2 regions of the Lactococcus sp. S47 genome follow, and region 1 is predicted to be linked to the other one. Evidence: predicted binding sites of a transcription regulator. Region 1 holds the regulator's gene; the other holds the start of a gene.
The links. The regulator Rex, encoded in region 1, represses fermentation and respiration genes when NADH is low (regulators of the CRP and FNR family bind a similar motif). The targets are predictions, from matches to a motif close to TTGTGAANTANTTCACAA.
Positions count from the first base shown of each region.

Region 2: the regulator Rex is predicted to act here: its motif matches at 2,884-2,901, upstream of IAE52_RS00305 (2,3-butanediol dehydrogenase).

Region 1 covers NZ_JACVUB010000001.1:170,136-175,739, reverse strand. Annotated here, with positions in the region: gene IAE52_RS00825 (ABC-F family ATP-binding cassette domain-containing protein) at 1-1,806, opposite strand, end outside; gene IAE52_RS00820 (Spx/MgsR family RNA polymerase-binding regulatory protein) at 1,984-2,376, opposite strand; gene IAE52_RS00815 (redox-sensing transcriptional repressor Rex) at 2,601-3,251, shown strand; gene radC (DNA repair protein RadC) at 3,339-4,019, opposite strand; gene glmS (glutamine--fructose-6-phosphate transaminase (isomerizing)) at 4,150-5,604, opposite strand, start outside.
Region 2 covers NZ_JACVUB010000001.1:60,068-65,671, forward strand. Annotated here, with positions in the region: gene IAE52_RS00285 (peptidylprolyl isomerase) at 1-236, shown strand, start outside; gene IAE52_RS00290 (CvfD/Ygs/GSP13 family RNA-binding post-transcriptional regulator) at 238-669, shown strand; gene IAE52_RS00295 (TVP38/TMEM64 family protein) at 666-1,271, shown strand; gene IAE52_RS00300 (FtsW/RodA/SpoVE family cell cycle protein) at 1,492-2,736, shown strand; gene IAE52_RS00305 (2,3-butanediol dehydrogenase) at 2,961-4,031, shown strand; gene IAE52_RS00310 ((S)-acetoin forming diacetyl reductase) at 4,061-4,822, shown strand; gene IAE52_RS00315 (hypothetical protein) at 5,096-5,257, shown strand; gene abc-f (ribosomal protection-like ABC-F family protein) at 5,343-5,604, shown strand, end outside.

The DNA of each region.
Region 1 (5,604 bases):
AACAAAATCAGCGGTATTTTCTTGCATTTCCAATAATAGAGCTGCAATTTTTGCTTCCAAATCGGCTAGTTTCTCTTCACAAGCCTTGATTTCGCGCTCTACTTTACGTCGATTCTTTTGAGCTTCTTTCTGAGCTGTAAAATCTTGTTGAGCTAAACTTTCTATCGGTTCCCCATTTTCTGAAGAATTACTCTCAGCTTGTACTTCTTCTTTTTTCTCGACATAATAATCATAATCTCCCAAAAATTCTGTACTTCCTTCGGGAGCAATTTCTAAAACTTTGGTAGCTACTCTATTGATGAAATAGCGGTCATGAGAAACAAACAAGATTGTTCCTGGAAAATCAATCAAAGCATTCTCCAAGACCTCACGTGAATCAATATCCAAGTGATTGGTTGGTTCATCTAAAACTAAAAAGTTATCGTGATCCATTGCTAATTTAGCAAGTAAAAGACGGGCTTTTTCACCACCCGAAAGCATCCCAACCGTTTTCTTTACATCATCTCCACTAAAAAGAAAGGCTCCAAGCATATTGCGAATTTCAACTTCATTAAGTAAGCGATGCTCATTCCATAATTCGTCTAAGACAGTATTGGAAGCTGTCAATCTTCCTTGTTCTTGGTCATAATATCCCAAAGTAACATTGGCACCCAATTTTGCTTGACCTGCTAAAAATGGAATCTGTCCAACAATTGACTTAATCAATGTTGTCTTACCTACTCCATTTGGTCCAACAATAGCAAGGGACTCACCTTTACGCTCGTCAATGTTAATCGGACCAGAGAGACGATTATCTTCATAACCTACCGTTGCTTCTGAAACGGTTAAAACAACATTTCCAGACGTTTTTTCAGGAGTAAAAGTAACATTGGCCGATTTATCATCACTTGTTGGTGCGTCTAAACGCTCCATTTTCTCCAACTTTTTACGACGCGATTGCGCCATTTTAGTCGTCGAAGCCCGAACTAAATTTCTGGCAACATAGTCCTCTAATTTAGCAATTTCTTTTTGTTGTTTTTCAAAATTTTTGAGTTCTAACAAGAGTTTTTGCTCTCTTTGTTCAACATAGCGAGAATAATTTCCAGAAAAACGAGTCAATTCTCCTCTAGATAATTCTAAGACTTCATTAACCACTTTATCCAAAAAGTAGCGGTCATGACTGACAATTAATAAACTACCTTCGTAATTTTTAAGGTAATTTTCAAGCCAAGCTAAAGTTTCAATATCTAAGTGGTTAGTTGGTTCATCCAAAATCAAAAGTTGTGGTCTTTCAAGCAACATCTTAGCAAGAGCCAAACGTGTTTTTTGTCCCCCCGATAAACTTGAAATTTCTCTTTCCCACATTGTTTCATCAAAGCGAAAACCATTTAAGACAGACTTAATTTCAGATTCATAAGTAAATCCATTTTTCATCCGAAATTCTTCTGATAAAGCATCGTAACGTTTCATCAAAGCTGTCAATTCATCCCCAGCAAGTTCTCCCATTCGCAATTCCATCTGGCGCAATTGTTTTTCCATTTGGCGAAGCGAATCAAAAACAGAGAGCATTTCGGCAAATATTGTCCTTGAGGAATTCAGCCCAGTATCTTGCGCTAAATAATTCATTGTCAAATCTTTGGTCTTGGATACAGTTCCGCGACTCGCTTCTTCAACTCCAGCAATAATTTTAAGCAAGGTTGACTTACCAGCTCCATTTCGGCCAACTAGGGCAATTCTTGAATGGTCTTGTAAACTAAAATTGATATTTTCAAATAAAACATCGCCACCAAAAGTGCGTGCAATTCCATTCCCTTGCAGTAAAATCATGATATTTATCCTCTTCGTTAAATCTCAAAGCATATTTTTAATACTTCGTTTTCCCTTTTCATATGATAGAAAAGCAGTCCTTCTATTATAGCATTTAAGGCAAGTTTTTTGTAGTTCTTCCAAATTCTTAAAATTAAAAAGCTTACCAAATCTGATAAGCTAAAAATAAAATTAATATTAGACTAAAATTAATCTTTCGCGCAATTCAATTCTCCTAACTTCTGGTGGAATAAACGCTCTGATTCCATCCTCGTTAAAACCAATCAATAGACAGTCCTCGTCAAAAATTAATGGTCGTTTTAGAAGACGTGGATTTTCCTGAATTAATTCAAAAGCTTTTTCTAGTCCTAATTCATCGAAATTATAATTTAAAGATGCGTATGTTTTCCCTCGGGTCGCAATTATATCCTCAAATCCGTTTTCAGTCAAGGATAAAATTTTGATTAAATCATCTTTTTCCATAACATCTTTTGATAAATTAATTTCTTCAAATTCAATGTGATGTTTACGTAACCATTTTTTAGCTTTTCTACAAGATGAACATGAACCACTAAGATAAATTTTAATCATATTTTCTCCCTATCTATTTTTTCATATTTCTATTCTAACATGAAAGCGCCTTAATTAAAAGAGGAAAATAAATATTTTTTTAGAATTGTAATCAATTTCTCATTTTTTGTAAATATTCCATTCCTTTTGTTTGATAATTTCACAAATTTTTGATAAAATTATCACAAAGAAACTAAATATTACTTAGTTTTAATAAAATCGAATTAAATTTTTGAGGTATAACAATGACTGATCATAAACCAAGCAAAAGCTTGCCTAAAGCAACTGCTAAACGACTGCCACAGTACTATCGACTGTTCAAAAGTCTTGTCGAAGAAAATGTGACACGCACAAACTCACAACTTATTTCAGAAAAAATTGGAGTAGATGCTGCCACAATTCGCCGAGATTTCTCTTTATTTGGCGAATTAGGCCGACGTGGATACGGCTATGAAACGAAAGTGCTCCGTGATTTCTTTGGAGAACTTCTTGGCCAAGACCAAGAAACGCATATCGCTCTAATTGGTGTCGGAAATCTCGGTCGTGCATTACTTCATTATCAATTCCAAGATAGAAACAAAATGAGAATCACGCAAGCCTATGATATTTCTGGCAATCCCTTAGTTGGAACACAAACGGATGATGGAATTCCAATTTATAATATTTCTGATTTAGAAAAAAATGTTAAAAAATCGGATATCAAAACAGCAATTCTCTCTGTTCGCAAAGAAAATGCCCAAGAAGTTGTTGACACTCTAGTCAAAGCTGGTATCAAAGGTTTCCTAAACTTTGCCCCAATTCGTTTGAAAGTCCCTTCAGATGTGGTTGTTCAATCAATTGACTTAACTAAGGAGCTGCAAACACTACTATTTTTCATGGGAGCTCAAGAAAACTAAATTAGTACAAAATAAAAGAACAGTTTTTATTGACTGTTCTTTTTCTTTTCTTTATAGTTGAGAAGTGATTGTTTGTTATATAATCCTTCATTTTCTGATCTCTTCTTCCCGAAAACTAAAATAATTACCAGCCCCTACAATAATATGGTCAATAAAATTGATCCCCACATCCTCACAAGATTTTTTTATTTTGTCAGTAAATATTTTATCAGCCTGACTGGGTCGTAAATTTCCTGAGGGATGATTATGTGCAACTAACAGTCCTACTGAGAGATTTTTTATTGCATGATAAAGAATCTCTCTAGGGCTTGCAGTTGCCTGATTAACCGCCCCTATAAAAATTGTCTTTTTTTCAATAATTCGATTTTGACCATCTAAATAAGTCGCCACAAGATGCTCTTGCTCAAAATTTTGCATTTCAAAAGCAAGACTCAGGCCATACTCTCTGGAACTCAAAACTTGACCGTAACGTTTTCTATTAGTGGTTTGTATCCTTTTTCCAAATTCAATCATTGCTCGAATTTCAATGGATTTTGCCAGTCCAATGCCTGAAATTTCTCTGAGTTCATTAATCGAAGCTTTGCGCAAATTATCCAAAGTTTCAAAATGTTGAAGAATTTCCAAGGCCAAATTTAATGATGAGTATTTTTTTGTCCCTGTTCGCAATAATATCGCTAACAGCTCAACATCAGACAAGCACTCTTCTCCTAAAAATTCTAAGCGTTCCCTAGGTTGCATCGGATACGGATTTTCTCTTAGTTCATACATACTATTATATACGGAAAAATCTGGCCTTTGTCACTGACAAAAGATTAATTAACCAAAAAAGTTCTGATGAATCTCAGAACTTTTTATTTTTAGTTATCATTTTACTGACAGAGATTTCTGTCAGTAACTTTTATTCAACTGTTACTGCTTTAGCTAAGTTACGTGGTTTATCAACATCAAGTCCACGTTGCATTGACGCATAATAAGCAATTAATTGTGTTGGAATAACCATTGAAATTGCTGACAAATAAGGATGAACTTGGTTGACAACAATTGTATCATCTTCACGGGCCACTCCTTCTTCAACAATTGTGATAGCTGAGGCTCCACGAGCCACTGTTTCCATTACATTTCCACGAGTATGAGCTGCTACTTCTTCATTATTAGAAATTAAAGCAAGTACTGGAGTTCCTTTTTCAATCAATGAAATCGTTCCATGTTTTAATTCTCCAGCAGCAAATCCTTCACATTGAATATAAGAAATTTCTTTTAATTTGAGAGAAGCTTCCATTGCTACATAATAATCTTGTTTTCGACCAATATAGAAGGCATTGCGAGTAGTTGGCAATAAGTCAGCTACAATTGCTGCAATTTCATCCTTTTCAGATAAAGTGGCTTCAATTGATTGAGCAACTAAAGACAATTCTTTAACTAAATCAAATTCTTTTGCTTTAACTTCCCCTTCAGCCTCACCAACTGCCTTTGCAAGAAAAGCCAAGGTTGCAATTTGTCCTGTATATGCTTTGGTTGAAGCAACTGCAATTTCTGGTCCAGCACCGATTAACATTGTATAAGTTGCTTCGCGTGACAAAGTAGAACCGGGAACATTTGTAACTGTTAAGCTTGGAAGTCCTAATTCATTTACTTTTACTAAAACCTGACGGCTGTCAGCCGTTTCCCCAGACTGTGAAAGGAAAATAAAGAATGGTTTTTGGCTCAGTAAAGGCATATCATAGCCCCATTCTGAAGCAAGACCAAGTTCAACCGGTGTATTTGTCAAAGATTCAAGCATCATTTTTGCCCCAAAACCTGCATGATAAGACGTTCCGGCGGCAATAATATAAATACGATCAGCCTCTTGAATTCCTTTGATAATGTCTTGATCAACTTTCATTGTTCCATCTTCATTTGCATAAGTCGCAATGAGTTTACGCATAACTGCGGGTTGCTCATCAATTTCTTTGAGCATGTAGAAAGGATAAGTTCCTTTTCCAATGTCAGATAAATCAAGTTCAGCTGTGTATGACTCACGTGAAAGTACATTACCTTCGTAATCCATAACTGTAACATTATCTTTTGTTAACACAACAAGCTCTTTATCGTGAATTTCCATAAATTCAGACGTTTCACGAATCATCGCCATAGCATCTGAGCAGACCATGTTGTAGCCTTCGCCAAGGCCGATTAATAATGGTGATTTATTTTTGGCAACATAAATCACTTCTGCATCTTCGCTATCCATAAGAGCAAAGGCATAAGAACCTTGAATTAAGCTTAGAGCTTTTTTGAATGCTTCAAGTGTTGATAGTCCTTCTTCTTCAGCAAATTTAGCAATTAAATGAATCGCAATTTCAGTATCGGTTTG
Region 2 (5,604 bases), 110 kb from region 1:
AAAACTTGCCTTATCCTAAAGATTCACTTATCCAAGGAGGGTGGCCTGAAGAAGTAGCTGAAACATATACTGGCGGCGGAACTCCTCATCTTGATGGCCGTCACACTGTCTTTGGTCAATTGGTTGATGAAGAAAGCTATAAAGTACTCGATGAAATTGCAGCTGTTCGTGTAGGTGCGCAAGATAAACCAGTCGATGATGTCGTTATTGAATCAGTTGAGATTATCGAGCCATAATATGGAAAAGAAAAGTCCTAAAATCGGTGATATTGTTGAGGTTGAAATTATTGGAATGCAAGATTATGGTGCATTTGTAAAATTTTACCTGGATAATTCATCGAATAAAGAAAAAATTGAACAAAAAGGATTGATTCATATTTCTGAAATTCAATCTGGTTATGTCAAAAGTATTCATGATATTGCTAAAATTGGCCAAAAAGTGATGGCACAAATCATTGATATTGACGAATATAATGGCAAAATTAGCCTGTCAATTCGCAGTCTGGAAAAAAATCCGCAAGTTCACCATATTTACCGAAAAAAACATTTTACTGATTCTCGGGATAAAATTGGCTTTAAAACCCTTGCTAATTATTTGCCAGGTTGGATTGAAGAAAATGAAGCCTACCTTAAAGCCAAAAAAAATGCCCAAAGTGAGGATTTTCTTTGAATGATAACGTATTAAGATATATCAAACGAGTTTTTAATTTAATTACTATTCTAGGCTTTGTTGCGACAATTGTTGGTGGCATTTATTTATGGCGCCTTGGCGCATTTCAGAATCAAGCGGTCTTACAACAATTGATTGTGGCACATCGTTTTTTAGGACCATTAATCTTCCTTTGTATGCAAATTTTGCAAGTCATTGTTCCAATCATACCAGGTGGGATTACAATGGCAGCAGGGGTCATGATTTTTGGACCAGTTTGGGGTTTTGTTTATAATTACTTTGGAATTGTTGCGGGCTCTTTTTTACTTTTTCACTTTGGTAAAAAATATGGTTCTTCATTAGCCAAAACTTTTGTCAAAGAAAAAACATATAATAAATACATGGCTTGGTTGGATAAGGGGCAAAAACGCTTTAATATTGTTTTCGCGCTCCTCATTTTATCTCCTATTGCCCCAGATGATGCCCTTGTTTTAATAGCAAGTCAAACAAAAATGAGTTGGAAATTCTTCACTTGGAGTATCTTATTATGTAAACCATTGCCAATTCTCCTCTATTCTTATCTTTTGATTTTTGGAGGAGACCTTCTAGGGCACATTTTATAAAATGCTGAAAGTGCTTTCAGTATTTTTTTATTGGAATTTTTGAGAAAGAATGCCCAAATCATCCAAAAAAATTGTATAATAGAATGGATTTATGATTTTAAACAGAAGTCACCTCAATAATAAAATTGTTTTTGTAAATTTGAAGCAAAAGTTAGAACTAAGTGATAGCAAATTGCCCAAATGAATTGCCAAAACAAGATTAAACTGACTGGAGCTAGTTTTGAAAAACAAGAAAGCAAATAGATTTACATTTGATTCACGAATTGATTATGGGCTAATTTTACCAGCCTTTATGTTAATATTGATTGGTCTTTACGCACTTTATGTTGCAGTAAGTCATGACCACCCCACACAAGCAACAACAATGGTTGTTCAACAAGGGACATGGGTTATTGTTGGCCTCTTTGTTGCTTTAATCGTTATGCATATGGACTCAAGGTTTTTATGGAACTTAACACCGTTTTTTTATGTGCTAGGTCTTATATTAATGATTCTACCAATCTTTTTCTATGATAAAGCAACCTATGCTTCAACAGGTGCAAAAAACTGGCTTGCTTTTGGTGGACGTAATCTTTTTCAACCATCAGAGTTTATGAAACTTTCTTATATTTTATTTTCGGCAAGAATTGTAGTTACCTTCCAAAATAATTTAAAGAAAAGAGTGCTCAAAGATGATTTCCGATTAATCGGACTTTTGATACTGGAAACAATGCCAGTAGCTATAATTTCGGTATTTCAAAAAGATTTTGGTACCTTTTTAGTATTTATAGCTATTTTAGCAGGAATTATTTTAGTTTCGGGTATTTCTTGGAAAATACTTGCGCCAGCTTTTCTTTTCGTAGCAGCAGTAGCTGGAGGAATTGTTGCTCTAGTTGCTTCACCAGAAGGACAAAAATTTCTTGAAAGTACCAGTTTTGCACAGTATCAGGTCAATCGTTTTATCGCATGGTTACATCCTTTTGAATATTCTCAGACTTTCAGTCTTCAACAAGCACGCTCATTGATTTCAGTTGGTGTTGGTGGTCTTTGGGGTAAAGGAATTGGTGTAGCTAATGTCAATGTTCCCGTTCGAGAATCAGATATGATTTTCACTGTCATTGCTGAAGATTTCGGATTTGTTGGATCAGCCTTTTTGATTTTCCTTTACTTTATGCTGATTTATCGAATGATTCGAGTAACTTTCAAATCAAATAATCAGTTTTATACCTATATTTCAACGGGTATTATTATGATGATTCTCTTCCATGTCTTTGAAAATATTGGAGCAGCTATTGGTGTTGTTCCTTTAACAGGTATTCCCTTACCCTTCATTTCTCAAGGGGGATCGGCCTTAATGGCAAATATCATCGGCTTAGGGCTCGTTTTATCAATGAAATATAATCAATTACCAGAATTTGTCAAGGAACAAAGACAAATCCCAGTTAAGGGTGATAGTCGAAAAAATCGTCGAAGAAATAGACGTTAACAATTAATAAGAATACAAAAAGTAAAAGTTACTGACAGAAAATTCAGTAGCTTTTTTATTACAATAAAACATTTAAAAGTCTATATATATCAAGGAAGAAAACGCTTTAAATTTTTGTAAATTATTAGAAATAATGATAGAATAAACTCGTGAGAGAAATCTCAAATACTAAATTTAATTGATTGCCTGAAACGACAACCATCCTATATAGAGGAGGCGTTTTTATGCGCGCAGCACGTTTTTACGACCGCGGGGATATCCGCGTTGATGAAATTAATGAACCAATAGTAAAAGCTGGCCAAGTTGGCATTGATGTGGCTTGGTGTGGAATTTGTGGAACAGATCTTCATGAATTTTTAGATGGCCCAATTTTTTGTCCGTCAGCAGAACATCCTAATCCAATTACTGGAGAAGTACCACCAGTCACTCTTGGACATGAAATGTCTGGGGTTGTAAATTTTATAGGTGAAGGAGTAAGCGGACTTAAAGTAGGTGACCATGTCGTTGTCGAACCTTATATCGTTCCCGAAGGGACTGATACAAGTGAAACTGGACATTATAACCTCTCAGAAGGTTCAAACTTTATTGGTTTGGGCGGAAATGGTGGAGGTTTGGCTGAAAAAATTTCTGTTGATGAACGTTGGGTTCACAAAATTCCTGATAACTTACCATTGGATGAAGCTGCTCTAATTGAGCCACTATCAGTCGGCTATCACGCTGTTGAACGAGCAAATTTAAGTGAAAAGAGTACGGTATTAGTTGTTGGTGCTGGACCAATTGGACTTTTAACTGCTGCCGTTGCAAAAGCGCAAGGACATACTGTTATCATCAGTGAACCTAGTGGACTTCGCCGCAAAAAAGCACAAGAAGCACAAGTTGCTGATTATTTCTTCAATCCAATTGAAGATGACATTCAAGCTAAAGTTCATGAAATTAATGAAAAAGGAGTGGACGCAGCCTTTGAATGTACCTCTGTCCAACCGGGCTTTGACGCTTGTCTAGATGCGATTCGTATGGGTGGAACAGTTGTCATTGTTGCAATTTGGGGCAAGCCTGCTAGTGTTGATATGGCAAAATTAGTAATCAAAGAAGCTAACCTTTTAGGAACGATTGCTTATAATAACACTCATCCAAAAACAATTGACCTAGTATCAACAGGTAAAATAAAATTGGACCAATTCATCACAGCTAAAATCGGTTTGGATGATTTGATTGATAAAGGATTTGATACGCTGATTCATCATAATGAAACAGCTGTTAAAATTTTAGTTTCACCCACTGGTAAAGGTCTATAAAATAAATAAATAAATAAAGGAGAAATAAGATGTCTAAAATTGCAGCAGTTACTGGAGCAGGTCAAGGAATCGGTTTTGCAATCGCAAAACGTCTCTATAATGATGGTTTTAAAGTAGCTATTATTGATTACAACGAAGAAACAGCTCAAAAAGCAGCAAAAGAGCTTGGAGAAAACTCATTTGCGGTTAAAGCTGATGTTTCCGACCGTGAACAAGTTATTTCAGCTTTGAATGCTGTTGTCGACAAATTTGGTGATTTAAATGTTGTAGTTAATAATGCTGGAATTGCCCCAACAACACCAATTGAAACAATTACACCTGAACAATTTCATCAGGTCTATAATATTAATGTTGGTGGAGTTTTGTGGGGGACACAAACAGCAACAGCACTTTTTAGAAAATTAGGTCATGGAGGTAAAATTATCAACGCAACCTCACAAGCTGGAGTTGTTGGAAATCCAAATCTAATGCTCTATTCTTCTTCAAAATTTGCTGTTCGTGGGATGACTCAAATTGCTGCTCGTGATTTAGCAGAAGAAGGAATCACAGTTAATGCTTATGCACCAGGGATTGTAAAAACACCAATGATGTTTGATATTGCGCATCAAGTTGGTAAAAATGCTGGTAAAGATGATGAATGGGGAATGCAAACTTTCGCAAAAGATATTGCCATGAAACGTTTATCTGAGCCTGAAGATGTGGCAAATGTTGTTTCATTCTTAGCTGGCCCTGATTCAAACTATATTACTGGTCAAACAATTATTGTTGATGGAGGAATGCAATTCCATTAATCTAAAAATGAACTGTCAAGTTTTTATCTTGACAGTTCATTTTATTTTGTGCTATAATTGTCTTAAATAAATGAACGAGGTAAGGTCTATTGAAAATCTAAGTTTTGAACTTTAAAAATATTCGTAAAAATCGAGTGTTTTTGTTGTCTTCATAACTTAGAGAGAATAGACTTTTATTATGTTTACAGATTGGGCAATTTGTCAGAATTTGTATCTTTTAAAGCTCTTTTCACCTAAGTTGTGAAAAGAGTTTTTTAATTTAAGGAGAAAATAATGAATCAAAAACAAAAAGAAATGCAAGCTAAACTAGAACAAATTAAGAAGAATAAACCGCAATTTGCTGGGAAAAATACTAATGGGATGACAGCAGTAAAAGCAACCAAGCAAAATCAACACGGAGCAAAAATTAATGCTCCAAGAAAAGCGGGAATTTGAGATTTATGAACATTCAGAGGAACTCACTCTGAGTTTTTCTACTCAAATTAGATTTCTTAATTCTCACAAATGAGAGGAGAATTAAATGTCAAATATTGAATTTAAAGACTTAACCTTTGGCTACGGGGATAACCTGATTTTCAATCATGCCCAAATAAATATTGATGACCGTTGGAAATTAGGATTAGTAGGGCGAAATGGCCGTGGAAAATCAACTCTTTTAAACTTACTACAAGGTAAAATAACTACTGACAGCTCGATAATTACTGGCAAAAACTTTGTTTACTTCCCCCAATTACTGACAGAAGAAGATTTTAATGATAAAGATAAATCTAAAAAACAAAATA